DNA from 2 places in the Shewanella sp. Choline-02u-19 genome. Region 2 is predicted to be linked to the other one. Evidence: riboswitches for the same ligand, from Rfam matches in the RefSeq annotation. Region 2 holds a riboswitch; the other holds the start of a gene.
The links. A riboswitch is a leader RNA that binds a small molecule or an ion and turns the genes downstream of it on or off. The one in region 2 is predicted to bind lysine.
Positions count from the first base shown of each region.

Region 1: it holds a riboswitch for lysine, as region 2 does, so the genes downstream of both, CXF83_RS08300 (Na+/H+ antiporter NhaC family protein) here and lysC (lysine-sensitive aspartokinase 3) in region 2, are expected to answer to the same signal.

Region 1 is NZ_PJBE01000013.1:353,704-370,285, reverse strand. It holds gene CXF83_RS08330 (MtrB/PioB family decaheme-associated outer membrane protein) at 1-1,157, opposite strand, end outside; gene CXF83_RS08325 (DmsE family decaheme c-type cytochrome) at 1,175-2,113, opposite strand; gene CXF83_RS08320 (cold-shock protein) at 3,057-3,263, shown strand; gene CXF83_RS08315 (M3 family metallopeptidase) at 4,406-6,553, shown strand; gene CXF83_RS08310 (thymidine kinase) at 6,747-7,325, opposite strand; gene CXF83_RS08305 (M3 family metallopeptidase) at 7,725-9,860, shown strand; gene CXF83_RS08300 (Na+/H+ antiporter NhaC family protein) at 9,960-11,531, opposite strand; lysine riboswitch at 11,611-11,832, opposite strand; gene CXF83_RS08295 (electron transfer flavoprotein subunit alpha/FixB family protein) at 12,029-12,952, opposite strand; gene CXF83_RS08290 (electron transfer flavoprotein subunit beta/FixA family protein) at 12,952-13,701, opposite strand; gene CXF83_RS08285 (H-NS histone family protein) at 14,041-14,433, shown strand; gene CXF83_RS08280 (amidohydrolase family protein) at 14,595-16,582, shown strand, end outside.
Region 2 is NZ_PJBE01000012.1:685,531-702,112, forward strand. It holds gene CXF83_RS05005 (hypothetical protein) at 1-466, opposite strand, end outside; gene CXF83_RS05010 (sigma-54-dependent transcriptional regulator) at 1,004-2,383, opposite strand; gene CXF83_RS05015 (ATP-binding protein) at 2,380-4,392, opposite strand; gene CXF83_RS05020 (flavocytochrome c) at 4,833-6,623, shown strand; gene CXF83_RS05025 (class 1 fructose-bisphosphatase) at 7,519-8,508, opposite strand; gene CXF83_RS05030 (S9 family peptidase) at 8,736-10,976, shown strand; gene arcA (two-component system response regulator ArcA) at 11,317-12,033, opposite strand; gene CXF83_RS05040 (DUF3293 domain-containing protein) at 12,602-13,030, shown strand; lysine riboswitch at 13,109-13,288, shown strand; gene lysC (lysine-sensitive aspartokinase 3) at 13,471-14,835, shown strand; gene CXF83_RS05050 (succinylglutamate desuccinylase/aspartoacylase family protein) at 14,868-15,974, shown strand; gene CXF83_RS05055 (S8 family serine peptidase) at 16,068-16,582, opposite strand, start outside.

The DNA of each region.
Region 1 (16,582 bases), on a different contig from region 2:
ATTCGGTAACTAGCGTTGGCCTTAAAGGTCTCGCGCTCAATGTCCATTGGGGTGTTTTGCTTATATGCACCCGACATGGCGTTATATTCATACTGGGCAAAATCAAATACCGAAGAGCGATTATCACGCTTGCTATAGTCATAACTAGCCCCAAGACGTAAGCGATTACTCACTCGCGTACTCGCCGCCAGATTGCTGGTAAAGGTGTCTACTTGGCCATCCCAGTTTTGAACCGGATTACCACTCATCTGCACCAGGTCTTGATCTTGGATCATACGACCCGACACCACGCGGCCACTAAAGACACTTGACGCAAGACGGTACTGACCCGATAACGACACTTGATGTGCTTGGTTATCTGGCGTTGCACTGTATACGTCGTAGTTATTTGGCAGACTTAAGTTGTCAATGTTGTTTTCGTAGCGAGAACCGGAGTAGCTCAGTTCTGATAACCAGTTTTCGCCATCAAGCACAACACCCGCACTAAAATTATCGGTCGTTTCATCAACGGGTTCAGCAAAGTTAACTGGGCTTGGGTCCATCAAACTTGCAGAACGGTTACCGGTTTTATCTTCACGGTCATAACGGGCATAACTGTTAAGGCCAAGATCGGTTAGTTTAGAAAAGTCATACTCAAAACCAATGCCGCTTCGCTGGCGTTGCAAATTAAGATCAAGCACACGAGTTTGATCACTCGGGGTGAGCATACCGTTGTTTTGCCAAAGGTTAGTTTGCGCATTGCTGTACTGATTAGTGGTAATCGTTTGGAAATCGACATCAAGCTTATACTGTTCGCTCTTACCAGCTTCGACGTTGATAAAACCATTATCCATACCCAGCTGGTGAGCCTGAACCTTAGCGCGGTAACCACTTTTCTGGTATGCGATATCGGCATTAATGCCCGCTATTGCGCCATCAGAGCCAGTACCGAGCTGATTAATCGCATGTTCATCATCAGCATCAATAACGCCAACACTTGCACCGACGGTGCCTGAATAGCCATCATTAGCAACACAACGTTTACATTGGTAGTTTGCTGTTTTTAAGTGCTCAGTATTGGCTTGCTGAACACCAAAATCTGCAGCCATCGCACCTGTCGCGGTTCCCAACAAGGCAAGAGTAATCAAATTTAAAGAAAATAATTTAGTTGAACGCATAATACTCACTCCAAGTCTTAACGGGCAAAGTTGCTACCAGCAGGATGGTTAGAACCATGGATCTTGCTGTGACAGTTAAGGCAGCTTTTACCTGCGCTAAAGGCATCAACACCCGCTTGTGAAGTCATACGACTTGCATGTCCGTCATCGGCATGACATTGCTGGCATAACTGAGGAACTCGCGCTTTGAGCAAGGCGTCATTAACACTGCCGTGCGCTGTGTGACAGCTAGAGCAATCTTCCATTACTGGCGCATGCTCCCACAAGAATGGACCACGTTTGTCAGCGTGACAGCTAGCACAGGTTTCATTAAGGCTTGGCTTGTTTAACGCACTTTCGGACATAGAACCATGTGGGCTATGACAATCAATACAGGTCATCTGGTCCCATTTCATTGGGTGTGATGAGCGCTTGTTCATATCTGCCTTAGCGCGGGTATGACATGAGGTACACGTATCGTTAACCATGAGTCGGTCAAGCGCTGGGTCTTTAGCAGCGTGAACGCTATGGCAATCAGCACAAGCGACTTCTTCAAGGTTGTGAGTACTGTTATGCCACGCCATCTGCTTAGGATCGTTATGACATCCTTGACACACACTGTTCTGCGTTTCTGCTGATAACTTGCTGTCAGCACCAAAACCAATCATTGGCTCTTTACCGCCACGATTATGTTTGCCTAAAGGACCATGACAAGCTTCGCATTGCATGCCAGCCATTGGAGACTTACTGCTATTCATGTCGCCATGAACGCCGTCAAAAATAGCCATGACCTTAGCGTTCTTCTTATGGCACATCAGGCAAGAATCAGCGCCTTTAGAAGAGTACTTACCCTCAGCAAATTTTTCGGTTAATTTTTGTTCTAATTGGTCGGAATCAAGAGAACTCCAAGGAGTTGCTTGAGCTGGTAAAATAATAATGATTAATGTGAGTAAACTCGTAGCCACTAACTTGGCCATAAAATTCACTGACTTTATGGTATTGATGAAGGACATTAATTTCAGACCTGTTGTATATCGATAGGGGTATTCTAGAGCTTGAACATCTGTTGATTCAACCGCATACAAGCTGGTATCCGAGTTGAGGCTTACGCCATACTTTTGGGTAAATTGTTTGCAAGGTCACAATATAAAGATGCAGTTGAAATACTCGTTCAAAAGCGGTTAAAACAAAATAGTTATAAATTTCAAAATGATATGATTTAACTGAGAATGGTTGTTATCTTTAGCAGTTATTAATATAACAATGGAATGTAAATAAGTTGAATTTGTGGGGCGTATTTATTAGCGCTAGATCACTAATATATTTCTAACTATTCAGCGCAAAGACAGTAATACCCCTTAAGTTATAGCTTAAAGTGCTAATATTTGAACGGATCACAACAGATGCTCACCGACTATAAGCAGGGACTCATCAACATTGATCAGCGTTAACCATAGAAGCCACTTCATCGTTCAATACAGCATCCAGCTGTTTGCCATACTTTTTCTCACTGCATGGAAAGATAACCATATCGATTGTGCGATAACGTTTAGTTAACCCTTAGTGATATTTTGATACAGGATGCTTATATTTTGCCAATATCCTCTCAGTAACATGGCTAAGTTCACCACTCGTTATTGAGTTAACAATAAAAAAAACACAAATTCTGGTGACTAAAAGCATATATTCTCAATTTTCAGCTAATATGAGGCAAGCAAAGCCTGTATACTCGCCTTTCTAGAAGGTGTGTGAGATAATCCTTAATTAATTGATTATTAGTACACGCTTTGAGCGGTCGAGCTTAATAGCCGCGCAAGGCGCGTATAAAAGTGTTATAAGCTAAACTAGTTTAACGTTCTGATTTTGTAATGGTGATAGCACATCAGAATTATATTTTTCACCGAAGATAAAGAGAATATTATGAGTAAAGGTATAGTCAAGTGGTTTAACGCCGATAAAGGTTTCGGTTTTATTACTCCAGAAGACGGAAGCAAAGATTTGTTTGTTCATCATTCAGAAATTCAAGCTGGCGGTCAATACGCTACATTGAATGATGGCCAAGCGGTTGAGTTCGAAGTTGGCGAAGGACAGAAAGGTCCATGTGCTAATAAAGTTGTTGCCGTTTAATCGATGACACTTGATCGGGTAGCTGGGAGTATCTAACCTCCAGCCGCCACAACACCCTGCAGCCCAGCTGCTGGAGTATGTTGTAGAGGGCAGTTCATTTACTCTTAGTAATGAATTGCCCTAACTTTACCTTCCTTCTTTAAGTCTACAGCCAACTGCAAACTAATCATCCTCAGTAAATACAATCCCACTGATTTAACTGTTTCAACCTGCTTGGTATTACTTGGCACTTGTTGTATCTCCGGCTCCCAAAGTCACAAGCACAATGACCTTTCCCTAATTTAAGCCCAGCAGCCTAGTCAGTCCAAATTTAGTCGTCAGTAATGCGCCAATCTGGGGCATAACAACACCAAAACTGACGAGCAAAGACGCTTTTACCCAGCGTGAGGCTGTTTTAAACTAACGATGAGAATAAGAAATCTAAACAACCAACATCAATAGCTAGCGGCAGTCGATCTTTCGAGCTTAGTTTTTGTTCGACTCTTTCCCGTAAAGAATAATGATTTTAGGTCAAGGCTTGAGCCATGATTTAGCAACCGAAGTGAAAAGCTCGTAACGCATTCTAGTCATAAAAGACTAAAAGTATTGAAACGAACCCTAAGGGCCGCGCTTCTTGGCTATTTTTACGGTGTTGTTGGCTATTTGTGGAGAATGACTAAACGACATAGCCTCCACCTTGTCGAAATAGCCAATAAACAGCGGCAAAAACAACCGTGAAAGATCTACAGCCCCTAACCCCTTCTTAAAATGAACAAAATTTAATGTCGCTATCGCCGCAATAAGAATGACGAGTCACAACAAAAGTCCACTATTTGTATATCAGATAATTTATGGCGACATGTTGCCAAAGTGATAATTCAATGAGAGTCGCTAATATGATGTGTATCAACATCTTGTATCCAATGCGATATCAAGGGTAGCGAAGTGACGCAAAACGTTAACAATTAAAGCCCTGTTAAACTAACTGTCTCAAACTGCTTAGTTTGAAAAAATAATACAGTTATTCCTATTATTACAGCACAATATTAATTGAAACTTAAAATTTGAGTTTGATGTTAGTTAGATCCACTTGGTATGGTGGTATTCGCTACTCATAACAATTAGTCAATAAAATGCAGTGCGTTATCACAAAGGGAATCTCCATGCGTAAGTCTATCCTCACTACGGCTATTTTGGCCAGTTTAACGATCACAGGTTGTTCAGAAGTCTCTGGAAGCAAAGATATTACTCCACCAGCTATGAACGCAACAGAAGTCAGTAACACACAGGTAGAAGTGAGCAATGTATTAATGCGTCAGAGTCGTTTGCAGTATCAAGCACCAGAGTTCGATCAAATCTCCTTCGCTGATTATGCTCCCGCCTTTACCCAAGGGATCGCTGACCATGATGCCGACATTGCTAAAATAATGAACAATAAGCAAGCGCCAGGATTTGACAACACCATAGTGGCGATGGAAAAAGCAGGCAGCTTACTAACTCGAGTTTCTAAAACGTTCTTTAATCTTGCCAGTGTTAACTCTTCCGATAAAGTACAAGCTTTAGAAGCAGAGTTGGCCCCGAAGTTATCGGCACATTGGGACAATATCTATCTAAACCCCGAACTGTTTGCTCGTGTTGAAGCTGTGTATCAGTCACGTAATACATTATCCGCTACGGATAAGCGTTTAGTGGAATTCTACTACCAGAATTTTGATCGTGCTGGTGCCAAGTTATCAGATGCAGATAAAACCACAATGCGCGACCTCAATGGCCAGCTGGCCAGCCTGACTACCGCGTTTTCAAAAAACGTGATGAACGCATTTAAAAATGAAGTGGTTATCGTCACCGATAAAGCCGAGCTCGATGGTTTGTCTAACGCAGAAATCGCGACCTTAGCACAAGCAGCTAAAGACGCAGGCAAAGAAGGGTATTTAATCACCCTAGTCAACACCACTCGCCAGCCTATTCTTTCTAGCCTCAATAACCGTGCATTGCGCCAGCGTATATGGGAGACCTCTTCAAATCGTGCAATGGATACCAACGGTCCCAATATTATTAAACAATCGCACCTGCATGCCGAGAAAGCGGCGCTGTTAGGCTATGACTCATGGGCGGCCTATACCGTTGCCGATCAAATGGCTAAGACTCCTGCCGCCGTGTATAACATCTTAGATGATTTAGCCCCTAAAGCAGTTGCAAAAGCGAAGCAGGAAGCTGCCGATATTCAGGCCGAAATAGCTAAAACCGGTGCAGAATTTGAGCTTGCTCCCTGGGATTGGGCTTATTTTGCCGAAAAAGTACGTAAAGAAAAGTATGACTTGGACCAGAGCCTAGTCACTCCCTATTTCGAGTTTAACCGTGTACTAAACGATGGCTTGTTCTTTGCGATGAAGAAGCTGTACGGCATTACGGTTAAACCGCGTACAGATCTACCCGTGTGGAATGAAGATGTGTCAGCTTACGAGATTTTCAATAAAGATAATTCATCCATCGGTATCTTCTATCTCGATCCCTATGCTCGAGAAGGAAAGAGTGGCGGCGCATGGATGGATGAATTTGTAACGCAAAGCGGTTTATTAGGCACTAAACCCGTTGTCTATAACGCGCTCAACATTCCAAAGCCCGCATCGGGCCCAACCCTGATGACCTTCGATGAAGTGACCACCATGTTCCATGAGTTTGGTCATGCCGTTCACGGTTTATTCTCTGATGTGAAATACCCTAGTTTGGCTGGTACAGCCACCCCACGCGACTTTGTCGAGTTTCCATCTCAAGCCAATGAAGACTGGGCTATCAATCCACAGGTTATCGCCAACTATGCCAAGAATTATCAAACCGGTGAACCTATTCCAGACGCGCTGTTGTCTAAGGTATTAGCGGCAAGTAAGTTTGGAAAGGGTTTTGATACCACTGAATACCTCGCTGCTGCTATTTTGGATATGGAATGGCACTCAATTTCAGTGGATACTAAAATTGATGATGTAGAAAAGTTTGAACACCAAGCGCTAGCTAAACACGGTATCGACTTTTCACCGGTGCCTTCGCGTTATAAATCAGCGTACTTTAGCCACGCTTTTGCTGGTGGATATTCTGCGGGTTACTACGCCTATCTATGGACCGAAGTCTTTGCCGCTGATGCATTCGATTACATGAGCCATAACGGCGGTTTGTCATTGGAGAACGGTAACAAATTCCGCGATAATGTACTTTCTAAAGGTAACAGTGAAGATTTGATGCAAGACTACATCAAATTTACCGGCAGAAAACCTAGCGTAGATGCTCTACTCAAGCATCGTGGATTAGTAGACTAACCTTGCTGGTTATCCTGACGTCGGCGAACATTGAATAGCGATTCAATCCTTGTGAGTCTAACAATAAGCGGCAACCTTAAAGCTTGCCGCTTTTTTATGGCTAACAAATGTTTAAACAGACACAACAAAAAAGCCAGTGGCGGTTAGCGACTGGCTTCTAAAGGGTCTCAATTGATGTTAGAACAACAAGAGGTTAATCCCAGATAAACTCTCTGAAGTGTTTACGGCAAACCGACTCGTAGCTTTCATTACCACCAATAGCGACCTGTTCACCCTCTCGCATTGGCTTGCCATCATCATCTAGACGCACCACCATATTGGCTTTACGACCGCAGTGACAAATCGTTTTCAGCTCGACTAACTTATCAGCCCATGCAAGTAAGTATTGGCTACCCGTAAATAACTCACCTTGGAAATCGGTTTTAAGGCCATAACACAGCACTGGGATATCCAGAATATCAACCACATAAGTAAGCTGCTTGACCTGCTCTTTACTTAAGAACTGAGATTCATCGATTAAAATACAGTGCAGCGTTTGCTCATCGTGAGCCGTGTTGATCATACTGGTTAAATCATCACCACTGCCAAATACTTGCGCTTCGGTCTCAATGCCAATACGCGAGGACACTTTACCTACACCATATCGATTATCGATTGACGCTGTCATGACTAAAGTATTCATACCGCGTTCACGGTAATTATATGAAGACTGTAATAGTGAAGTCGACTTACCGGCATTCATTGCCGAATAATAAAAATAGAGTTGCGCCAAACCAAGAGTCCTTAAGGATGAATTCGTTGTTAGTCTAGCATTGTTCGCTAACAGAAATCATCCACAACCCACGATATAGTGAGGCTGATCATCCGTTATGTTTATCACTGGTTTTATCACTCTACGCAGCGTAACCGTCTAGACAATAGCGGCAAGCTAGCGAGTTAACACCAATTTTAAAGCCCGCTTATCTCAACATAATTTTGGGCAAGATTAACCACATCCCCCCAGTCTGCGTTTGCCATACAAAATGACCCTTTCAAATCCATATCTATCGTCATGAAAGACACCAAACACAAAATCAATTCCCCCATTCTTAAGCATCAGTTAACAAACAATTGCTAATGTCACTTACAGACTCATCAGAAAAAATAACTATAATTAGGGAATTATTACTCGATGCATAAAACACTCATCGCAGCCGCTATTACTGCAACGCTCGCATTAAGCGCCTGTTCAACGACTAAAAATGATCCAACGGCAGCGACTATGATTCAAACTCAGAATCCTTTCTTACAAGCCAGTGCCTTACAATACCAAGCACCTGATTTTAGCTTGATTAAAGATGAGCACTTTGCGCCAGCACTCGAACTAGGGATCAGTGAGCATTATCAAGAGATCCTCGAAATAGCGAATAACCCAGATGCTGCAACATTTGAAAATACCATCGTTGCGATGGAGAAAAGTGGCGAGCTGCTAAACCGAACCTCTAAAGTGTTCTATAACCTGACGGGCTCAAACAGCAACCCAACGTTACGCCAAGTACAAGGTAACATGGCGCCGAAAATGGCAGCGCATTCAGATAATATCAATCTCAATCCAGCGTTATTTACTCGCGTAGAGAGTATCTATAACAGCCGAGCTGATCTTAACTTGTCAGCAGAGGCTAACCGCTTAGTTGAGGTTTACTATCAGCGTTTTGTTCGTGCGGGCGCTAAGCTCAACGATAATCAAAAACAGCAGATCCGCGCATTAAACGAAGAACAATCAACGCTCACCAATGAATTTGCTCAGCGCTTAATGAGACTGACCAAAGAGATTGCGATTGTTGTAGACAATAAAGCTGAACTTACGGGTTTATCTGATAGCGCGATTCGCGCCGCGGCGGCAGATGCTAAAGCTAACGGCCACGACGGTAAATATCAACTCAATATCACTAACACTACGCGTCAGCCTGTGCTGACCCAGTTAGACAATCGCGAACTGCGTCAGCAAGTGTGGCAAGCCTCAGCTAATCGTGGTCTTGAAGGCGAAAACGAAACGGCCTCTTTTGTGGCTCGTTTAGCGCAACTGCGAGCAGAGCGCGCTGAACTGCTTGGATTTGATAGCTGGGCTGATTACCGCCTTGCGCCACAAATGGCCAAAACGCCAGAAGCCGTTTACAAGATGTTCGGCTCTATGGTGCCAGCCGTTGTTGCCAACACCAATAAAGAAGCTGCCGACATTCAAGCCATGATAGGCAAAACAGGCGCTGATTTTGAACTTGCCCCATGGGACTGGGCCTATTATGCCGAGCTTGTGCGTAAAGATAAGTATGACTTAGACGCTAGTGCTATTCGCCCCTATTTTGAGTTTGACCGCGTGTTAGAAGACGGCGTGTTCTTCACCCTTAACGCGCTTTATGGTGTGAGTTTAACCCCGCGTCCAGACTTACCGGTATACCACCCAGATGTTAAAGCCTATGAGATGTTTGATGAAGATGGCACTAGCTTAGCGATTTTCTACGCCGACTATTTTGCCCGTGATGGCAAACGTGGCGGCGCTTGGATGAGCTCGTTTGTGACCCAATCGGAGCTGCTAAATAGCAAGCCTGTTGTGGTTAACGTAATGAACATTAAAAAAGCCCCCGCGGGCGAGCCGACCTTTGTTAGCTATGATGAAGTCACCACCATGTTCCACGAAATGGGTCACGGCACTCATGGCATGTTCTCTAAAGTCACCTACCCGACGCTTTCGGGCACTGCGGTTTCACGTGACTTTGTTGAGTTTCCATCAACTTTCGAAGAAGATTGGGCTGCGCACCCTAAGGTGTTAGCCAACTACGCCAAGCATTATGAAACCGGCGAGCCTATTCCTGAAGAGCTACTTAATAAGTTGCTTAAATCGCGTAGCTTCAACCAAGGCTTCGATACACTTGAATATATGTCAGCCGCCCTGCTCGATTTAGAGTGGCACTCACTTAAAGCTGATGCGCCACTGCAAGATGTCGCCAGTTTTGAAGCTGCGGCACTTAAAAAGCACGGCGTCGACTTGCCTGCGGTACCACCAAGATATAAGTCGACCTACTTTGCTCATGCGTTTCCTGGCGGCTATTCAGCCAGTTATTACGCTTACATGTGGAGTGAAATTCTAGCTGCAGATGCCTTTGCTTACGTGCAAACCCAAGGTGGATTGAATCGTGAAATAGGCATGAAATTTAGAAAAACTATTCGAGAGGTCGGCAATACTGTTGCACCAATGGATGCCTACAAAGCCTTTAGAGGTCAAGAGCCAACCACAGAAGCATTGCTTAAGCGTCGTGGCCTAAACGACTAAGGCTTAAATCGTCCTCACAAAAAAGCCGTTCTCAACTGAGAACGGCTTTTTAATGCCTTACGATAAGCGCAATCAACAAACTAACGGCTTATCACTTAGCTAAGCCGTGATCCCCTGACGAGATTTAATCCGCAGTATTATCACGCTAATCACAAACAGCACACTACAGGTCAATAAGCCGGCATACACTGATTCAGTGAAACCGAGTACGATGTAACCCCCTAGGCTAATACCTGCGACAATCAGTGCATAAGGTAACTGCGTCATCACATGGTCGATATGATGACAGTTTGCACCGGTTGACGACAAAATCGTGGTATCAGAAATAGGTGAACAATGGTCACCAAACACAGCGCCCGCGAGCACAGCTGCAAGCATTGGCAACATCATACTCGTATGACTGCCCATCGCCATATCAGCGGCAATGGGTAACATAATACCGAATGTGCCCCAGCTCGTTCCAGTCGAGAACGCTGTTAAGCCTGCCAAGATAAAGAGGACAGCTGGCAACATCGCAAACGGAATATTACCGGTCGCTAAACTTGCCATATACTTGCCAGTCTCAAGCTGACCAATAACGCCTGAAATCGTCCAGGCAAATACCAATATATAGATTGCTGGCAGCATAGACTTAATGCCTTCGACCAAGCCTTTAACGATCATCTTCTTATCTACACCTTGGTAAATAATAAGCGCTAGCGTCACGGCTAAACCAATTAAAGCACCAAAGAATAGTGATGAGCCAACGTCAGTATTTTCAAACGCGCCAATCAGGCTGAAAGTTTCGTTTTTAGCGGCAAGCGCATCACCACCACTACTGACCATAAAGTAGAATGTGGCAAACACCAGTACCGTAATAGGCAAAAACAAACCGATGATTTTACCCGTATCAGCTTCTGGTAATCCAGAGCTAGCACCAGGTGGTAATCCTTTAGATTCATCATAAAGGCTACCTTTTTGTGCATTAAGCTCATGTTGACGCATAGGACCGATATCAAGTCCCATTAGTGCGACACACAGTAGCAGTAATAACGCGAAAATAGCGTAGAAGTTCATCGGGATCATCTGTACAAACGTGCTCAAATGTCCTGTATCAGTAAATCCATGTGCTGTTAATATGCCACCAATCAAGGCAATAATGTACGCGCCCCAGCTCGATACTGGAGATATCACACAGATAGGTGCAGCCGTTGAATCCAGTAGATAAGCAAGCTTACTACGCGAGATATAGTAACGGTCTGTTAGCGGTCTTGCGACGCTACCCACCACTAAGCTATTAAAGTAGTCATCAATAAACACCACACAACCAAGGAACATGGTTAATAGCTTGGCATCACGCTTATTACGGATATGCTTGCGTGCCCACTCGGCAAACGCCCGAGCCGAACCGCTCACGGTAATGAGTGCGGTGATCATTCCAAGCACAATCAGGAAGCCAATAATATATAGGTTCCAGCTGTTGAGTGCGCCATCATCCCACACCAGCGACATGACTTTTGTGCCCACGTATTGGGCAGTGTTTGCGGCAGAGAAATCTGTCAGCAGTAGCGCACCCAGTAGGATCCCCACCCCAAGAGAAAGTAAAACACGACGGGTTAACATCGCCAGTACGATTGCCACTACCGGAGGCAGCAACGAAAGTGCCGAATCGGCATAACTTAAAATTGTCATTTAATTATTATCTTCGTTAAGTACGAATGGAGGCCGACTGAACTGGTGGGATATAGCATTGAGAGCTGATTACACCTGTCCTATCAGTAGCGCTCCACAGTAATATTAATGTTCGACATCAATATAAAATCTTCTTATCTTCCCGATAAGAAATACTATGGCAGTGCTGTTCCTATTTGGTAACAGCCCCAGCAACAAGCCTCGATATGCTATGTCACTTCGGCATCAAATCCTTTCTCAACAAGTCATAGGCATCACCCTACTTATTGGTACTAATATTGAATGCACCTCTACTTCTAAGGACGTTAAATAGACTGAGCTAATTAACGTGAGTGACATAAAAACATAAGCGGCTTTAGGGATGCTACCCTAAAGCCGCTTATCGTGACACAGATCGCAAATATTACCAACTCGAACACATGGCCGATAACAGCCTAGTAACCTATTGAAAACAACTTGGCGGTTATTAGTTTGTCACGGCTATAATGGCTAATGAGTTACAGCAGTTCTAACAGCTGTGGAACCGCTTCAAATAGATCCGCTTCTAATCCATAATCAGCAACCTGAAAAATAGGCGCTTCTGGATCTTTGTTGATAGCCACAATCACTTTTGAATCTTTCATGCCAGCTAGATGCTGGATAGCACCCGAAATACCGACAGCAATGTACAAGTCTGGCGCAACAATTTTACCTGTTTGACCCACTTGCAGATCGTTAGGTACAAAGCCTGCATCGACTGCAGCGCGTGATGCACCCAGTGCACCCCCTAATTTATCAGCAAGTTGCTCTAGGATGCCGAAGTTCTCACTGTTGCCCATTGCTCGGCCGCCAGACACGATAACAGAAGCATTACCCAATTCTGGGCGCTCTGATACCGTTAGGCTTTGAGAGATAAACTCAACTTGAGGTGCAACCTCTTGTGTCAGTGTCACAAGCTCTGCACTACCATCGCTTGCAACCGCATCAAATGCACTTGAGCGTACCGTCATCACTTTTTTGTCATCCAAGCTCTGGACTGTGGCTAACGCGCTACCCGCATAGATAGGGCGGACAAACGTATCGCTACTCACCACTGCGATCACTTCTGAAAGCTGGTTAACGTCGAGTAAAGCTGCAACGCGCGGCAATACATCTTTACCATGGCTTGATGCCGCAGCAAGAATATGCTCATAGTCAGCTGCAACGTCAGTGACTACATCGGCAGTATTTTCTGCCAGGCCGTTGGCATAAACGGCAGCATCGGCAACTAAGACTTTGCGTACGCCATTGAGCTGTTGTGCACTGCTCACCGCATCATTACAGTTGTGACCGATGACTAATACATCAATGTCGCCACCAATCGCTTGACCGCAAGCAACCACTTTAGCGGTATCCAGTTTTAAACTGGCGTTATCGTGTTCTGCTAATACTAAAATTGCCATTAGATCACCTTCGCTTCATTCTTTAACTTTTCAACCAACTCTTCTACAGAAGACACCATCACACCCGCGCTACGCTCAGCGGGCGGAGTCACTTTAAGGACTGTCTGGTGAGACTTTAAGGTCACATCGAAATCTGCAGGAGTCAGTGTTTCAAGTGGCTTACGTTTAGCTTTCATGATGTTAGGCAATTTTGCGTAACGAGGTTCATTTAAACGTAGGTCGGCGGTAACCACTGCTGGTAAAGGTAGCATCAATGTTTGCAGGCCACCGTCAACTTCGCGAGTGACCGTAAGCTGGTCTGCATTCATCTTGATTTCAGAGGCAAACGTTGCTTGTGGCATTTTGCCAATAGCCGCTAACATTTGACCTGTTTGATTGTTATCGCTATCGATGGATTGCTTACCCAAAATAACTAAGTCGACTTGCTCTTTTTTCTGTACCGCATGTATAAGCTTAGCCACAGACAAAGGCACAAGGTCTTCATCAGTCAGAATATGAATAGCGCGGTCAGCACCTAATGCTAGCGCGGTTCTCAATTGCTCCTGCGAAGCTTTTGGGCCAATACTCATGACGATCACTTCAGAAGCACTTCCCGCTTCTTTTAAACGAACGGCTTCTTCTACTGCAATCTCACAAAACGGGTTAATCGCCATTTTTAGGTTTGCGGTATCGATACTCGTATTGTCAGCATTAACCCTGACCTTTACATTGGCATCGACGACACGTTTTACTGGCACCAATACTTTCATAGGGCTTCCTTCTTACGTCGCTTAATGAACGGGATTATGCGAATAGCTACTTATATATCAAAGCAACTATTACAGAAATTAGAGTTACTTTACGTGCTGTTGACGTTAACGTCAACATGCAGCCGAACGACTGTTCACATTAATCTAATTAGATAAGCAGTAATTGACCGATATTGATAACATTTGAGAAATATAATCACTGTTAATACAAATTAATCTTAATTAATATTTTTTATTCTCAATTAAATTGAAATTTTATTTGATCCTTATCGAAATAGTTCCTATTATTTGTGACAGAATATAAAAATACTTTTCTATCTTAATTGGACATCTATCACTATGAACGAATTTTTAGATATATTGACCCACGGTCGTCGTTTTAAAGCTGCGGTTAAAGAGTTATCTCTTGAAGAGTTAAAAGATCTTGGTGTAAAGCTCGAAAAAATTATCGAAGAAAAAGCATCTCAAGCTGAAGCAGAAAGTGAAGCAATGGCTGAACGTAATGCTAAAATTGAAGAAATTCGTCAGCAAATGGAAGCGATTGGCTTATCAGTTGACGATATTGGTGGTGTAGGCATTAAAGCAGCACCTAAGAAACGTGCTCCACGTCCAGCTAAATACCAAATTGAAGTCAATGGTGAAATGGTTCAGTGGACTGGCCAAGGGCGTATGCCAACCGTATTCAAGAATGAATTAGAAAAAGGTCGCACAATGGAAGACTTTCTTATATAAGTTTCCATTTACTTCCTATAAAAACCCAGCGCTTGCTGGGTTTTTTTGTTAATACTCATCACGTAATTACATTCGACGTTACAATTACCGCTTAGTAATTGCTATTAAGTTAAGGTATTCTCACACTTCCCCCTACTCTTCTAACAAACATAAGTACGATAATGCATAATCATAAAATAAAAGCCCTTGTCGCTCTACTTAGTGCGTTAACCAGTCATGGCGCACTAGCCAATGACCAATTGACCGATAACACACCAAAAATCACCGCATTAAGTCATGCAACCCTTATGCTTAAACCCGGTGAAATACTGAAAGATGCCACACTGTTAATTGAAAATAATCGAATCAAGTCGATTATCAAAGATAATGACATTCCCGAAGGTGCGCTCGAAATTAACTTAGCAGGTCATATTATCTATCCAGGTTTCATTGACCCATTTACTGAATATGCCATCGAGTATGAAGCAGAAAGTGGAGATAGCAGTGATCCGGTTTATGAAATAAAACGCATTGGGGGTAACGCAGAGAATGGCGCGATTCATTCAGAAAAAGAATGGTTCAATTATGTGTATCCAGATAAAGAGCAAGCGGGGAAATGGATTAACAATGGCTTTACAAGTGTCCAATCTAGCTATTTAGATGGCATTTTTAGAGGCCGTGGAGTCAGCTTATCTTTAGCAGACAAAAAAGCAAACGATATTATATACAAGGCTAAAACAAACCAATTTATGGCATTTGATAAGGGAACCTCTATTCAAGACTACCCTCAGTCATTAATGGGAAGTATGGCCCTTATTAGACAAACGTTTTCAGATGCTCGTTGGTATAACGACAATATAGGTAAGAGTTCCAATACCACTAACAACATTGAGTTTAACATTGCATTAGAGCGTCTGGCGGGTCTTGAAGAACAAAGCTTTATATTTCAGACCAAAAATCTAAATAGTCAAATAAGAGCGGCCCGGTTATTAAATGAACAAAATGTAAAAGGTAGCCTACTTGGTAATGGTCATGAATATGCCAGAATTGATGAACTAAAATCTTATCCATATAGTTTGGTGCTGCCGTTAAATTACCCAGCCGCTCCGACAATCGGTGACAGTGACAGCTCGCGAGATGTCAGTTTAGCGGCATTAAGACATTGGGAAAGCGCACCAAGTAACCTTGCGATAGTTGCAAAAGCGGATGTGCCTTTTGCATTAACGCAGTATGGGATTGAGTCAGACACGTTCTGGCCACGACTAAAACAAGCAATAGAGCGCGGCTTAGATGAAGAAACCGCCCTTGCAGCACTCACAACAGAAGCGGCTGAAATTGCGGGCATTAGCAATATGGTGGGGCAATTAAAATCCGGGTTCATGGCGGACTTGGTGATTAGTAATGGCAACGTATTTGAAAATGGTAAAATAACCAGTATCTGGTTACAAGGTGAAGAGCGTCAACTTATCAATCGTGATCTTGCCATGCTTGCTCAGCCTTACCAATTGCAAATCAACGAACTCACCTTTGATCTTAACATTGGACAAGATCCCAGTTTAAGCGGCACGTTATCAAGCGGCGAAAAAGAAATAACCCTCGGCGATGTTAACTTTAATCAAGGTAGAATGACTTTCAGCGCAGATTTAACTGACGCCGGAATAAGTGGTATTAGCCGCTTTACATTGTGGTTTGATGAAGCAGGTCTGCGTGGTCGCCTACTGGACAGTCATGGCCAAACTATCCCCTTTGGTGGAAGCAAACTTGAGCCCGTTATCGATGACGCAGAACCGCAAAAAGAGCAACAAACTGCGCTGAGTCAAATAGCCAAGCAAACATCACCTAATGTAGCTTACGGTCTACAACAACAGCCAATTCAAGACAAACTTCATATAAAGAATGCCACGATTTGGACATCCGATAAAAGCGGTGTGCTACAAAATACCGACTTAATTATCTCCAAAGGCCGTATCGAAGAGATAGGTAGCCAACTGCGTACACCGTCGGGTTACCAAGTGATTGATGCCACCGGTATGCACTTAACAGCAGGGATCATTGATGAGCACTCGCATATTGCGCTTAATGGCGGCACTAATGAAGGCACCGATGCTATCACCTCTGAAGTGAGGATTGGCGATGTCATCAACCCCGACGATATAGCCATCTACCGTGG
Region 2 (16,582 bases):
GTTGTTGACAGTTTTTTCGTAATTCGAGCATCGCTTTGTCAAGTTGATGAATGTTAAAACTCGCATTACTGCTGATACCTGAGCTTAGTGATATAGCTTCGAGGTTAAGTACGCCATCTACAGAGCTATTGATTTCATCAAGTATCGTATGCAAGGGTTCATTATCACAGTCAAAACAGGATTTAAACATTGAATCCGAACCTTCACCACTCAACTGTCGTCTTAAACCATTGAGTTCGAGTATTAGAATACTTGGATCGTCATGGTAAGCATAGAAACTCTGAGTATCTAAGATTGTTTGTATCTCTGTATTATTTGTATCACATTGAAATAATAATACATTACCGTTTTGTACCGTTTGAAGATGGTGTGATTGGATATCACTTTCTAAAACGAAATCGCCAAAGAATGCTGCATTTGCGGGAACCACGATAAACAAGCTAAGTAAAAGCATAAACGTTTTCAAAATGATGTCCTATTAGGTAAATATATATTGCAAGGAGAACTCAGAATTTCGGCTAAATACGATACGGCGCAACTGTATCAGTTGTTATAGATGTTATCTAGCTGTTGGTGTCACAATAATGGCGTTAGTCGTATTTTTGACGAAATAAAGTGAGTATCTTATTGGTAGCGCTTTAAATTATGACTAATTCAAATGAAAGTTGGCTTATCGTTGTAATTTAGAAGATGTTTGTTGTTGTATTGTTGATTCTCGTTGTTGAGTGAAGCACTAGAGTTAATGTGCCGTTAGCCTCGTAGAACTCGAAATATTTAAAGTAATCGGAAGTGATTTTACGATTGGTTATGTGTTTTCAAAAGATAATTACGGTTGATTTAATCATCGGGGTAATGTTGAGAAGTTTGAGTTATAGCAGAGTGTTCGGATCTATACGGATTGATATTGAACCTGATTAGAGACGGATTTTACTATGCTGACAAGGCGGAGAGCTCTCTACCTAAGTAGAGAGCATTAGCTATAAATGTTCAATAATAGTGAAGTCTATTTATCTTGCTTAAGTCGTCGACTTAACGCGCTTTGGCTAATGCCGAGCATTCTTGCTGCTGCAGTTTGGCTATTGGCTGTGCGGCTCATGGCTTCATTTATCAGTGCGTCGCCCATCTGCGCTAATGTCGGCAGCTCTTTTGGAAAAACCAACTGGCATTTATCATCGGGAGCGGCTTTATTGAGATTTATGGCTTCCATAAAGGGGGTAATGTTGAGTTGAATACCATCGCTTCTGCTGACCGCATCAAACACCATTCCCTTAAGTTCGTGTAAGTTTCCAGGAAACTCATACTCGGCTAATTGTGCGGCAAGGCTGCTGGGTTGTTGTGGTCTAGACAAGTTCATCTCATCTGCTGCCAGGGTGATGAAGTGATTAATCAACATGAATAGGTCGAGCCGACGTTGCCTTAATGGTGGCAGCTTTATGGTGTGAGATCGTAACCGGTATAGGAGATCGTTTCGAAACTTGCCGGCTTTGCTTAGTGCGAGCAGATCATGCTGTGTCGAGGTGATGATTTTACACAGTACGGGATAGGCTTTATCACTGCCAATTGGATAGTATTGTTTATGCTCAATCACATCGACCAGCTTTGCTTGTGCTTCTATCGGTAAATCACCAATCTCATTCAAATACAGTAAGCCTGATTGCACTTGATGTAATACACCTGCTTGCGCGCTGACTTGGCCATTTTCGAGGGTCTTGATCTGCCCAAATAGCTGCAGTTCGAACGCAGAGGTGCTTATTCCTACAAGGTTCACATTAACAAATGGCGCGTCAGGGCAACAAAGTAGATGGCCTGATTTGGCGAATTCATCCTTGCCGGTGCCGCTTTCTCCTTGGATCAAGATTGGCTCTGGGCTGGGTGCAACGGCTTCAAAGTAACGGAACTGGTCGATCAAGGAGGGCTCGCAAGTCAGAATATTATTGAACGCTTCGGGCTGACTTAAGGTTTTACTTAGAAAGCTCTCTTTTATTCTTAAATAGTTGCGTTCCAGACCGACAACCTCTAAGGCACGACGAACGGTTCTGGCCAGATCATTAACATTGTCGGTTTTAATAAAATAATCGTACGCGCCATGTTTAATGCAGCGGACTGCGGTATCGACTTCATTAACGCCAGTGACAATGATGACCCGTGTATTAGGGAACGCATTGCGGATCATATCCAACAGTTCTTCACCTGAGTGAAATGGCATCGTCAGATCCAGTAATACCAAAGCGTAGTCACTCACCTCAAGACGGTTCATCACTTGTCTGCTGTCAACACAGGTATCAATTTTTGCTTCGGGCACTAACCGATTGAGCGTAATTGATAAGGTGCGCAACCAAGATGCTTCATCGTCGACAAGTAGGATATTTCTGGCAAGTTTCACGTTTGAGACTCCAATGGAAAACGAAGGGTAATGACCGTACCTTGGCCAATACGTGATTCAATCTGCATATCGGCTTTATGTTCTTTAATAATGCGGCTGCAAACGGATAAACCTAGACCACTGCCACCATTGGAGCGTCTGGTGGTGAAAAATGGCTCGGTGATCCGTTGCAGTGTCGCTCTGTCCATTCCTTGGCCTTTATCTATCACGGTTAGGCAAGCAAATTGCTCCTCTACGCTGGTCTTTATCAAGATATGCTGGTCATGCTCATAAGTCTCGGCATCAAGTTCAATGGCATGGCAGGCATTTTGAATCAAATTAATCAGCACTTGGTTGAGTTGCTGTGCATCACCTTTAATGATTGGGCTTGGATTGTGCAGTTCAGTGGCGACATTCAAGAGTTTTATTTGGTTAGCGGTTAAGCGTAAAGATACCAGCACCACTTCATTAAGTGCGATAGCTTGATATGCATCGGTGAGCGTTGGCAAAGCGTAACGCTTTAGGTCACTTACGATGCGGCTAATTCGTCCGGCGCCTTCAAGGATCGACTGACTACTCAAACTGAGTTCTGCCATGGCGGATGTAGGTTCTAGGCCGGCAATATTCCAAAATGGATTTTGTTTTTGATAGCTATCAGCGGCGCTTGAAAGGTCGGTAAGGGCATCATTAATAAACGCAATGGAGTGGACGATAATACCGGTGGGATTATTAATTTCATGCGCGATACCCGCAGATAGCTCGCCTAGTGAGGCCAGCCTACTGGCTTCGTTATTGGCTTGGCGCAGCCGCTGCTGTTCTGTCGTTTCTTCAAGCAAGATAACCGCTTGATTATCACCGATAGGATGCAGCTGTAACTGCCAATACTGATTTTCAATCATCATATCTGCAATGGTCGATTTATCCGTATCGAGTGCTTCAATCAAGGTTGGGTAAAGTGTAAAAGGTTGACCATCTTCATAGTGAAACAGAGGATTACTCAGCAGCTGGTTATTGTCGTTGCTCCATAAGCACTCACCCTCTCGATTAAATAGAGTGACCCCATGAGGAATACCATCTAACACCGATTGGAACTGTTTAGAGAGATTAGATATAGCCGTTTCTGCTTTTTTTCGCTGTGCTAACTCAAGGTTTAGCGCTGTGGTGCGTCTGCGTAAGTTCAGACTGATGTAACCCGTCAGTAACATGCCTATCGCAGAGATAAGGCTGACGAAAATAGCCAACGACAGTATTTTTTGTTGGGCAGAGTTAAGATCCACTTTCTCACGGCCAGTACCAAACCACTTATTGACGAGACGGTCATATTCTCCTGACAGTTTTAGCTGCCTTAATGCATCATTAATTTTATCCATTAACACGGCATTTTTATGGTTGCTTATAAAATTAAACGCGCCGTAAATGAGTGGGTCGCTAGAACTTCGAATTGAGGGATATAAAGGCATTAATCGTCTTGCGACAAAGTTTTCGGCAATCACCACATCGACTTTGCCTTTTATTAATAGCTGAAAACCCGTTTCATAAAGATCGACATCGACTCTTTTAAAATTTTGCAGTTTTCCTGATATGTACACATCGACACAAGCGCCTTTTTTGATGGCGACACGCTTCCCTTTTAGGTCGTTCCAGCCGTCAATAAATGACTTTCCTTGCAGGGTGTAGGCTTTTGCATGGGTGGCATAAATGGGATCTGATTGGCTGAGATCGCGATCGATCGTCACCGGACTCACCACGGCAATCACATCAATCAATGATTCAGGATTGTGTACATCGGCAAGTAATTGCTGAAATGTCTTACGTCTAACGACGATGCGCTTGCCTATTAGTTGACCAATCCTATCCATCAATTCCAGGTTAAAGCCTTGTTCGACGCCATTATTACGCCACTCTAGCGGAGCTGTTTTTGAGTGAACTCCAAAGACAATACTTTGCTTTTCATGGGGGGCTGCGGCCTGTGCAATGAGAGGGAGAGTCAAAAGACTGAGAGTGCAGAATAAGTTAACTAATATTTTCATAAGCCAATTTTAGCATGCGCTTATAGAGCATAACTGTGCTGAGATTCTCGCTTTAACTACCTATTTACATATCGTTTGGCTATACATCACCTTAGGTGTTCAGCTTTATGCACTCTATTTAGCTACGCAGAGGTTTCTATTGTCTATCATTAACTAAAATAGTTGGGTGCTGTCGGCATTGATGTGTGAGCGGGATAACATAGAGTTATGCATTTTTGCATAACTGACCATGCAGTTATGCATCTTTGCATGAGGTGATTTACAGGCTGTGATCAAGTGTTCAGTTTAGCGTTGTTATCACGGGATTCAGTTGAGCAACGCCTGTATCAGCCGCAATATAGTGATGAATTTAAAAATTAACGACAACACTTTTGATTGTCGAAATTATAGTGATGACTTTTGTTCGCTGCGATGCAGTTGGGTAAAGGTGAGGATTTGAGATGAAAAACTTTAAAAAAGCAGTGTGTATTGCCACACTTCTCGGCTCAACAGGCTTTATGGCAAGTGCGATTGCCGCTGACAACTTGGCAGAATTCCACGGTGAAAACCAAGAGTGTGATAGCTGCCACATGCCAGATGGTGAACTATCAAACGATAGCTTAACTTTCGAGAACGCTCAGTGCGTATCTTGTCACGGCACGCTAGAAGAAGTCGCTGAAGAAACCAAACATGAGCACTACAATGCCCATGACTCTCATTTCCCAGGCGAAGTGGCTTGTACCTCTTGTCACAGCGCTCACGAAAAATCGATGGTCTACTGTGATTCTTGCCATAGCTTCGATTTTGATATGCCGTATACAAAGAAATGGGAACGTAACGAACCTAGCATCAAAGAGTTGTTGAAAGACAAGTCTGAGCGTCAAGCAGCACTCGCTGCAGCGCCTCGTGATACTGTAGATGTTGTTATTGTTGGTTCTGGTGGTGCAGGTTTCTCTGCTGCCGTCTCTGCGGTTGATAACGGCGCTAAAGTCATTCTTGTTGAAAAAGAGCCCGTCATCGGTGGTAACGCTAAGTTAGCCGCAGGTGGTATGAACGCCGCTTGGACTGATCAGCAAAAAGCCAAAGGTATTAAAGACAGTGTTGAATTGATGGTTAAAGACACCATGAAAGGTGGCCGTAACTTAAACAATCCAGCATTGGTTGATGTACTTGCATCTCACTCTAAAGCTTCAGTTAACTGGTTGACTGGCATGGGTGCTGATTTAGATGACGTTGGCCGCATGGGTGGCGCATCAGTTAACCGTTCTCACCGTCCAACGGGTGGCGCTGGTGTAGGTGCTCACGTTATTCAAGTGCTTTACGATAATGCTGTTAAGCGCGATATTGATATGCGCATGAACACTCGCGGTATTGAAATCCTAAAAGACGATGAAGGCAATGTTAAAGGCCTACTCGTTAAAGGCATGTATAAAGGCTACTACTGGATCAAAGCAGATGCTGTTGTATTAGCAACAGGTGGTTTCGCTAAGAACAACGAGCGTGTAGCAAAACTTGATCCTAAGTTAAAAGGCTTTATTTCAACTAACCAACCAGGTGCTACTGGTGACGGTATCGATGTTGCGGAAAATGCAGGTGCAGCTACGGTTGACCTTCAGTACATCCAAGCTCACCCAACACTTTCTGTTAAAGGTGGTGTGATGGTGACTGAAGCTGTACGTGGTAACGGTGCAATCTTGGTTAACCGCGAAGGTAAGCGCTTCGTCAACGAAATCACTACACGTGATAAGGCTTCAGCAGCTATCTTGAACCAAACTGGTAAGTCTGCGTTCCTAATCTTTGATGACTCAGTCCGTAAGTCACTAAGCAAGATTGATAAGTATATCGGTCTAGGTGTTGTACCAAGTGCTGATTCGCTAGTTAAGCTTGGCAAGTTAGAGAACATCGATGGAAAAGCACTGACTGAAACTGTCGCTCGTTACAACACCCTTGTGACTAGTGGTAAAGATACTGACTTTGCACGTCCAAACCTACCTCGTGCATTGAACGAAGGTAACTACTACGCAATTGAAGTGACTCCTGGTGTTCACCACACTATGGGCGGCGTGATGATTGATTCTAAGTCTGAAATTATGGACGCTAAGAAGCAAGTTATCCCTGGTCTATACGGCGCTGGTGAAGTGACTGGTGGTGTTCATGGTGCTAACCGCCTAGGTGGTAACGCAATCTCTGACATCGTCACCTTCGGTAGAATGGCTGGTGAGAACGCAGCGATTTACTCTAAGAAAAACTAACTTTTAGTTACTCTTAATATGAAGCCTTCATCTGTATAGATGAGGGCTTTTTTGTATGTGCAACTTTTGTCATAAGTTGCTTAAGGGGTTAGAGATATCAAGCTGCGCTTAATAAAAGTCGCGAGCTTCCAGCTCACACTCGGCCAAAAGGGGATCAACAGCAATCCCCTCTTGGATCGCCCGTGCCGCCCCGACGAAGTTACATGCATTAGATACGGGCCTCATACTCCAATAAAAATCGCCTAACGGCTCAGATGGTACATCCATGTACCCCCGAGCCTGAACCTGAACCATCAACTGATAGGCAGGATGCCTGAATGTCTTGAAGTGCATGGATGCGCGGGAAAGACCATGATGGTTCCACGGCATTTTCATCTGCGTACTTCGGCAACTTCGATGGGGAATAGGTGTTTTCTGTTAGTTTAAAGTGACGGTAACTTTTGCATTCTTAAATTGAAAACCTAAATACCGAATGATTGTGCTTTTATAACTCGGTGTAGAAGCGACTGAGGCCTTCGGAAACAAGGCACATTATGTTACCGACATAATTTGGCATTCCCTCCATTCCTGGAGGTCAGATATTTTGGTTGAGCCCACATGGACCCTCTCTTTATAAAGAGCTGCGGCGAGTCTCAGCAGCGTCTGCACATGGCCGACCGCAGGTTATTGGATGAGGACAAATTATCAATATGCAGAATTTAGCTTTGTCCAAATTAAAGCCACAAAAAAAGCGCAATCCCCAAAAGGAACTGCGCTTTTTCATTTAGAGTTGCTGCTAGAAGCTGCTAATGCTCAAGCATAGAACCTTCTTTAATCTTTTCCGTCTCAGATTTTCCGGCCGTTCCGTCTTAACTTGTGCCGTCTTAGCTCTTCCTAGCTTCTAGCTCCTAGAATCTTATATTGTCGGCTCTTCGCTGTAATCTTGAGTGTGATATTCAAGACAAACGTCAACTTCGTTAGCTGAGCCTAAGATCACGGCAACACGCTGATGGATCGCTGTAGGCTGAATATCCATGATGGTTTCATAACCGGTAGAAGCCTTACCGCCTGCTTGTTCAACAAGAAAAGACATTGGATTCGCTTCGTACATCAAGCGCAATTTAAACGGCTTGTCAGGGTTCTTGTTGTCTGTTGGGTAAGTAAAAATTCCGCCGCGACAAAGCACGCGGTGAACATCGCCGACCATGGCGGCAATCCAGCGCATGTTAAAGGCTTTTTCACGCGGTCCAATTGTCCCTAATAGCAGATCGCTGATATAGGTCTGCATTGGCGCTTCCCAGAAACGCTGGTTAGACATATTAATAGCAAACTCAGCCGTGTCTTTGCTGATGCTCATCGCTGGATCAGTTAACAGGTACTCGTTAGTGTCTGGGTTTAGGGTAAACAACTGCACCCCTTTACCCGTCGTCAGTGCCAACATGGTTGATGGGCCGTAAAGCACATATCCGGCAGCAACTTGATTGCGGCCTGCTTGTAAAAAGCTCTTTTCTGAAAACTCGCCAGCGGGTGCAGGTAGTACTGAGAAAATAGTGCCGACTAATGAGTTGATATCGATGTTTGATGAACCATCAAGTGGATCAAAACACACTAGATACTCACCGTTAGCATCGGCATCAACGACGTAATCTTCCTCTTCAGACGCAATGCCACGTACTGTACCGTCAGCTTTTAGCGCATCTTTGAGCATATCATTGGTGATGATATCCAGTTTCTTTTGGGTTTCACCTTGAACGTTCTCTTGTTCAGTTGCGCCCAGAATGCCGGCTAAAGCACCGTGGCGAACGGCATGGCTGATCTCGATTGAGGTTTCAGCTAAGGTCAGGATCAGTTTTTCAAGAGAGGGAGAAATCGCTTGCGATGTCAGGTTTTCAGCCAGAGTCTGCATGTTGTTTCCTATGACAATTTAATCACACTAAATTGAGTTAGAGATTTGAGGGTTTAAACTTATTATTGTCGGCGATGATACCTGAGAATGGCAGTTTTTTCAGCTGTAAAGCACACGCGCCTGTGCATATTGTGTGCATTGTTTTTGTTTTAGTGATGATTGAGGCACAATGTAGGCGAATTTTCAGTCAAAGCACGTTTTAACAACGTGTTATCCAAGGAATAATAATGAAAAAAAATTGGATGAACTTGCTGCTTGCTACTCTCCCTATGGTGATGGCATCGACAGCAGTTGCACAATCTACAGCATTAGCGGGCGGTGATACCCCGCTCACTATCGAACGTATGTATGCTTCTCCTGCACTTGCGGGCACCAGTCCTCGTGGACTTAAGTTATCGCCAGACGGTAAGCGGGTAACCTATTTAGCGGGTCGTAAAGATGATCAACACCTTTATGACCTATGGCAGATGGATGTGGCCAGCGGTAAGCAGAGTTTATTGCTTGATGCTGACAAGCTGGTAGCGGGCGAGTTATCGGATGAAGAAAAAGCACGCCGAGAGCGCCAACGCATCTATGGGCAAGGGATCATGGAGTACTTCTGGGCCGATGATAGCCAAGCTATCCTTATCCCTGCATCTGGCCAACTGTATTATTTCTCCGTTAATAGTAACCAAGTCAAACTGCTTAATACCAGTGAAGGCTTTGCAACCGATGCGAGGTTGTCTCCTAAGGGCAATTTGGTCTCTTTTGTGCGTGAGCAAAACTTGTATGTGCTTGATCTCAAAACCGAGAAAGTGACTGCGCTAACAACCGATGGCGGCGGGGCAATCAAAAATGCCATGGCTGAGTTTGTCGCGCAAGAAGAGATGGGCCGCATGACGGGCTATTGGTGGTCACCGGATGAGTCGGCGATTGCTTATACCCGCATTGATGAGTCTGGCGTGGAGCTGGTGACGCGCAATGAAATTTATGCAGATGGCATCAAGCTGACTGAGCAACGTTACCCTTATGCGGGTAAAAACAACGTTAAAATTGAACTTGGCGTAGTGTCGCTTAACGACAAAAAGGTCGCTTGGGTCGATTTAGGCAAAGAGACTGATATCTACCTGCCGCGGGTTAAGTGGTTACCTGATAGCAAGCAGTTGTCGTACCAATGGCAAAGTCGTGATCAACAATCACTCGATTTAAGAGTGGTCAATATTGATGACATCAAGCGCAATAAAAACTTAGTGCAAGAGCGCAGCCAAGCTTGGGTTAATCTCAATGATGATCTGCACTTTTTAAAGCAACAAAAAGCCTTTATCTGGGCATCTGAGCGTGATGGATTTAACCACCTTTATTTGATTGGACTGGATGGCAATGTTATTCGTCAACTCACCAAGGGGGATTGGGCGGTTGATGACGTCGAGTTTATCGATGAAAAAGCGGGCCAAGTTTACTTTACTGGCCGCCAAACTAAAGTGACTGAGAAGCAGTTATACCGCGTCGCTATTGCGGGTGGCAAGGTCGAGCCAATCAGTACTCGTTCTGGTATGCACTCAACGGTGTTTGCTGACAATCAAGCTGTCTACTTGGACTATTTCAGTAGTTTATCGCAACCACCTCAGGTGAGCTTACATGACGATTCTGGCAAGCGCCTTGCTTGGGTAGAGCAAAACGAAGTCAAGCCAGGACATCCGCTGTATGACTACTTTGGTTTATGGCAAGTACCGGAGTTTGGTGAGTTAACCGCTGAAGATGGTCAAGCATTGCAATATAGAATGTTTAAGCCAACCCATTTTGATGCCAGTAAGAAATATCCAGTGGTGGTGCGTGTTTATGGCGGCCCACATGCTCAACTGGTGACAAACAGTTGGAGTCATCAAGATTACTTTACTCAACACCTACTGCAGCAGGGTTTTATCGTTTATCAACTGGATAACCGCGGTTCAGCTCATCGTGGTACTAAGTTTGAGTATGTCATCTATAAGCAGTTAGGTGATGCTGAAGTGAACGACCAGAAGGTGGGGGTCGATTACCTTCGCAGTTTGCCTTTTGTTGATGGCGACAATATTGCTATCTACGGCCATAGCTATGGCGGTTATATGGCATTAATGAGCTTGTTTAAAGCGCCAGACTACTTTAAAGCGGCTATCTCCGGAGCGCCAGTGTCTGATTGGTCACTGTACGATACGCATTACACCGAGCGTTATCTTAGCCACCCAGAGACGAATGCTAAAGGGTATGAGGCGAGCAGTGTATTGCCGTATGTGAAAGGCTACGAGTCTGGACTGCTGATGTACCACGGTATGGCAGATGACAATGTACTATTTGAAAATAGCACTCGAGTTTATAAAGCTCTACAAGATGAAGGTAAGCTATTCCAGATGATTGATTACCCTGGTTCAAAACACTCTATGCGCGGCGAGAAGGTTAGAGTGCACTTATATCGTTCTTTAGCTGACTTCTTAGAGCGTGAATTGAAATAGTACTATCGCTAAGTTAAAAATAGGCATGGAGGTTTTTTATGACTCTTTGCCTATATTTTATTAACTAAAGATTAAACATCGTTAATAATAAGACTATTTATTCTAAAAAAGCCAAAGGCAGAATGGAACTATACTCCTAAATATATATAGGAGTATGGTTAGCATATTTGACAAATGGTGTTTATCTGCTACCAATGTTTAGCTTAGTGTTGAATACACTTAAGGTTTAATTAAGCATTATATTGTTTTTTACGCAGTAAATTTTACTATTTTAAAACACAAATTTTAGAAACAAAAAAGCCAGTCAAATGACTGGCTTTTATTTTATTCGATTATCGAATTAGTCTTCTAAGTTACCACAAAAACGGTAACCTTCACCGTGGATCGTAGCGATGATTTCTGGCGTATCAGGCAAGCTTTCGAAATGCTTACGGATGCGACGAATCGTTACGTCTACAGTACGGTCATGTGGCTTAAGCTCACGACCTGTCATCTTCATTAGCAAGTCAGCACGGCTAAGGATCTTACCTGGGTTCTCTACAAAGTGCAGCATAGCGCGGAACTCACTACGTGGCAGCTTATATGACTCACCCTGTGGGCTGACTAGAGAACGACTGTTTATTTCTAAGCTCCAAGCGTTGAAACGGTAGAACTCAACAGCGCTTTTCTCTTCAGACTCAACACCAGTGCTATTGACACGTGTTAGTAAGTTGCGAGCACGAATAGTCAATTCACGAGGATTGAATGGCTTAGTGATGTAATCATCTGCACCGATTTCAAGTCCAAGGATCTTGTCTACTTCGTTATCACGGCCCGTTAGGAAGATCAGGCCAATGTTATTTATTTCACGAAGCTCACGGGCTAATAAAAGTCCGTTTTTACCTGGTAGATTAATATCCATCACGACCAAGTTAATTTTATTGTCTTGCATAGCTTTATGCATTTCAGCGCCGTCATTGGCTTCAGATACCACATATCCTTCTGCTTCAAAAATACTTCTAAGTGTGTTTCTGGTAACGGCTTCATCTTCAACAATCAGAATGTGCGGGTTTTGCATATTAATTACCTAATTTCTGTCAATTCTATTCTAACCATGAGTATAAGTACTTTTATACTCCATCTAGTTATGCTGATATTTCACTGATACACGTTGGTGTTTTCAAAATATATTCTGAAACGGCAACACACTTCATGATAAGTAAAGTATGGGTATCTCACATATGGAAAACGTAAACTGTATTCTCTTCGATAAACAATAAGTACAAGAAGTTCCTTAACTATTGTTTTTTTTTGAAGTTTAAATGTTAAATCAAACATAGATCACATTTGATACAGCTGTGTGGATTACTCTTCTATCTGTTTCAGATATATGTAACAAAGTGTGTCATTACATGTATGCAGTGAGAGTCAATCAACAAGACCCATTGTACTCGTTTTAGGCATTTGTTAACAAATGAAATGTTAACAAATTTACGCCAAGGCATGACTTAGATCACTATATTACACCTAAGTGACTGATATTTATACAATGTAATTTTTTATTTACTGTGAGCTATATCACGCGCCTAGCGAGTCCTAACGATTTAGCTATAATAAAATCACCTCAAGTGGAGAGTTTGTTAGCAATGGACCAGTCAGTCGAATGCCTTTGGCGCTATTATCAAGAAACGCAATTCCTGATCACGCAAGGATTGTCCTCTAAAATATCTTTTGCAATCATCACTGCACACAATCCAAGAGGTAAGACGCTTACTCCTTGCCAAAATCGACTGCTAGATCGAAAGCTGCAGCAAGCTATCCTCATGTTACGTCGACCCTATCGAGCGATGGTGGGGGCATCGCAAGATCGTAAACACATGGAAAAGAGCTGGGCGGTGTCGACCGATAAAGCGTCAGCAATCGAATTAGGGTGTCAGTTCAACCAAAACGCTATCTATTACGTAGAAGATGATCAGTTGCAATTGGTCCCATGCTTATTGTCAGGGCAGGAAACTTCGCTCGGCGCTTTCTCGCCGCGGGTCAACGTGGTTCATGAATTTCCAGACCGGGTGTAATTCTTAAGTTGTATAAATTTCGTTTGACTTGAACGTGTTATTTATATACTTTTTACTCTCTTGGTTTGTGTACAAATTGAGTACAGAAGAGGAGCGTTAACTAGGTAGTGAATGAAAGGGGACCAAACCCCATTGACCATTCATGATGGAGATTAACGCCGAGATACTAAAGACGTTTTGGCACTGTCTTATGTATTGGTCGTTCAGGCTGAATCCTGACGATTGTCACCTATATTATGGTGGAGAGCTTCTGGTGACGATCGCTGTTTCCCATCTCTGGGGTGCATATCTTAGCACCAGGCTCTTCGAACGAAGTTAGTTCGGAGCTTATTCATGTTAGTTTTTCTCTCAGTTTTTATACCTGTTTCTATATCAGTATCTATATTAGTTTTTAACGATATGCAATCGACATTGTGTTCACTCCATGTGGAGGCATCTTTATGTCCGTAATTCATACGTTAACCGTTGCTAAGTTTGGCGGTACCTCTGTTGCAGATTACGATGCTATGCATCGCTGTGCGGATATCATCATCAATAACACCGCCACTAAAGTGGTGGTGGTGAGTGCTTCTAGTGGGGTGACTAATAAACTCGTTGCGCTAACCCAAGCTACAACAACGGATGAATATCGTAAGCAGTTAATTAAGCAGATAGCTTCTATTCAATATCAAATTCTCGATAGATTAGGGAACCCAAGTGATGTTGCTGCCAAAATTGATGCGGTACTCAGTCATATTTCAGATCTAGCTGAACGTCTAGTGCTAACTCGCCATAAGGCTGTTGTTGATGAGCTGTTGTCTCAAGGCGAAATGTGTTCATCGATTTTTTTTGCTGCAGTATTACGAGAAAAAGGCGCTTCGGCCTCAGCATTTGATGTAAGGCAAGTGATGCGTACGGACAGTCACCATGGCCGTGCCGAACCACAAATTGAGGCGATATCTGAGCTTGCAGCGCTGTATTTAACCCCTCTATTAGCATCGCAAGTGATCGTGACTCAGGGGTTTATTGGTGCCGATGCTGAGGGGGCTACAACGACATTAGGCAGGGGCGGCAGTGACTATTCCGCTGCTCTACTTGCAGAAGCACTGCGTGCTACCTCGGTTGAGATTTGGACTGATGTTGCTGGGATCTATACTACGGATCCAAGACTGGCCCCGAATGCTAAGCCTATACCTGAGATAAGTTTTAATGAAGCGGCAGAGATGGCCACGTTTGGTGCCAAAGTGCTGCATCCTGCCACTATTTTGCCCGCAGTACGCCAAAAAATCCAAGTCTTTGTAGGATCTAGCTGGGCACCAGAGCAAGGAGGTACCTGGATCCGACATCAGGTGTCTGACGAGCCAGTTTATCGCGCAGTTGCCGTAAGACGAGATCAAACATTATTGAATCTGCACAGCTTGCAAATGCTACACGCACAAGGCTTTTTAGCGGAGACGTTTGCAACGTTGGCACGGCATAAAATCAGTGTTGATCTCATCACCACCTCTGAAGTGAATGTGGCGTTAACACTCGATAAAACCGGCTCTGACTCGAGTGGTAACGGTCTGTTAAGTGAGCCTTTACTGCAAGAACTCTCTCAGCATTGCCGCGTGCGGGTAGAAGACGGTTTGGCATTAGTGGCTGTGATTGGTAATAGAATCGCTTCAACGGCGGGGGTATGTCGCCGGGTGTTTGAAGTATTAGAGCCGCATAACGTTCGAATGATCTGCCAAGGTGCGAGCCCTCATAATCTGTGTGTATTGGTTGAAGAGGCAGAAGCTGCAGATGTTATTCGTGCTTTGCATGAAAACCTGTTTGAATCTTAATTACTGTTTACCCAAGGAATAGACTGCACATGATGCAATTTACCCAATCTAGCTTAATCGTTGGAGAACTGGCGACGGGGCAAGAATTGAGAGTGCCTGTGTATCATCTGGCCGCAAAAGATCCATCTGCGCCAAAAGTGTTTTTGCAAGCGAATGTTCATGGAGCAGAAGTGCAAGGCAACGCAGTGATATTCCAGCTGATGAAACAGTTGGAAGCTATGGATGTTCGGGGGGAGATCACCTTACTGCCGCTGGCAAATCCATTAGGTATCAATCAAAAGAGTGGTGAATTTACGCTAGGCCGTTTTGATCCTATCACCGGTGTTAATTGGAACAGAGAATATTTAGATCACCAGATAGATATCCCAAATTGGTACTCAGAGCATTGCCATTTAAGTGATGAATTGCTCAACCAAGCCTTTAGGCTACAGCTTATAGCGTCTTGCCAGGCTCACTTGGCGAACCCTTGGGGGGTGACAACGGGTAAAAGACTGGCTATAAGCTTACAAATGTTGGCGCATCAAGCGGACATAGTGATTGACCTACATACCGGGCCTAAGTCTTGTAAGCATCTTTATTGCCCTGAATACGCACAAAGTTCCGCTAAATTCTTCTCGATCCCTTATAGCTTAATTATGCCTAATAGTTTTGGTGGCGCGATGGATGAAGCCGCATTCTGTCCATGGTGGGAGTTGGTGGAGTATGCCGCAACACAAGAGCGAGAATTGAATGTAGCAGTGTCGGCTTTTACATTGGAACTGGCGAGCCAAGAGCGTATCGATATGGATGACGCCCGAGAAGATGCACTGGGGATTTTAGCCTATTTGAGTCATCGAGGCGTGATGGCTGATCAAGTGGCTCCTGCGGTAATGGCACGTTATGGCTGCTTACTGAAAGACTACAAAAAATACCACTCACCGAAAGGCGGTATGGTTGAGTATTTAGCGCAACCCGGCGAACCGTTAAAAGCTAATCAACCTCTGGCCAATATATTAAGGCTTGATTGTTATGGCACTGAAGAGGAGTTAACCCCGCTATACCTCGAACAAGATTGTGTGCCTATCCTCCACTTTGCTTCTGCTTCAGTCTATCAAGGGACTGAGCTATACAAGCTGATGACCAATGTGTTTGATTTGTAGAAAGCTAAATCAGCAAAGGTTAGTCAATTGGATGAGTTAATAAGCAATAAAAAAGGGAGCCACTGGCTCCCTTTTTACTTTTTAGATTACAACTTACTTGTTACGACGACGTAGTGCCGCAAACGGAAGTAGTACTAGTGCTAACCAACCTAATGAACCGCCAGAAGTTTTTTCTTCTTTAGCTCTTATTGAGACAGTTGCAGTACCTGCTTCGCTTGAAAGTACACCGTCGGAAGCGACAACAGAGAATACAAGATCTCCAACATTTGAAGGTGCTGTAAATACGATTGATGCCCCGCTATTTGTAAATGTTACAGCTGTACCTGCTGTTTGGGTCCAAGTGTAGGTTAAATCATCACCGTCTACATCTTGACTTTTAGCCGTGGCAGTAACAACAGAATCTGCAAGAGCTATAGTCTCTGATGGACTGACAGTAGGTGCGTCGTTAATGTTGGTAACAGTGATAGTCGCTTTTGTTGCTTCAGTCATGCTGCCATCTTCATCTTCTGCTGTATAGGTAAAGCTATCAGTACCAAAGAAATCATCATTTGGCGTATAAGTAGCTATGCCATCTGCTGCGATAGTGACTTTACCATTTGCAGGTTCTT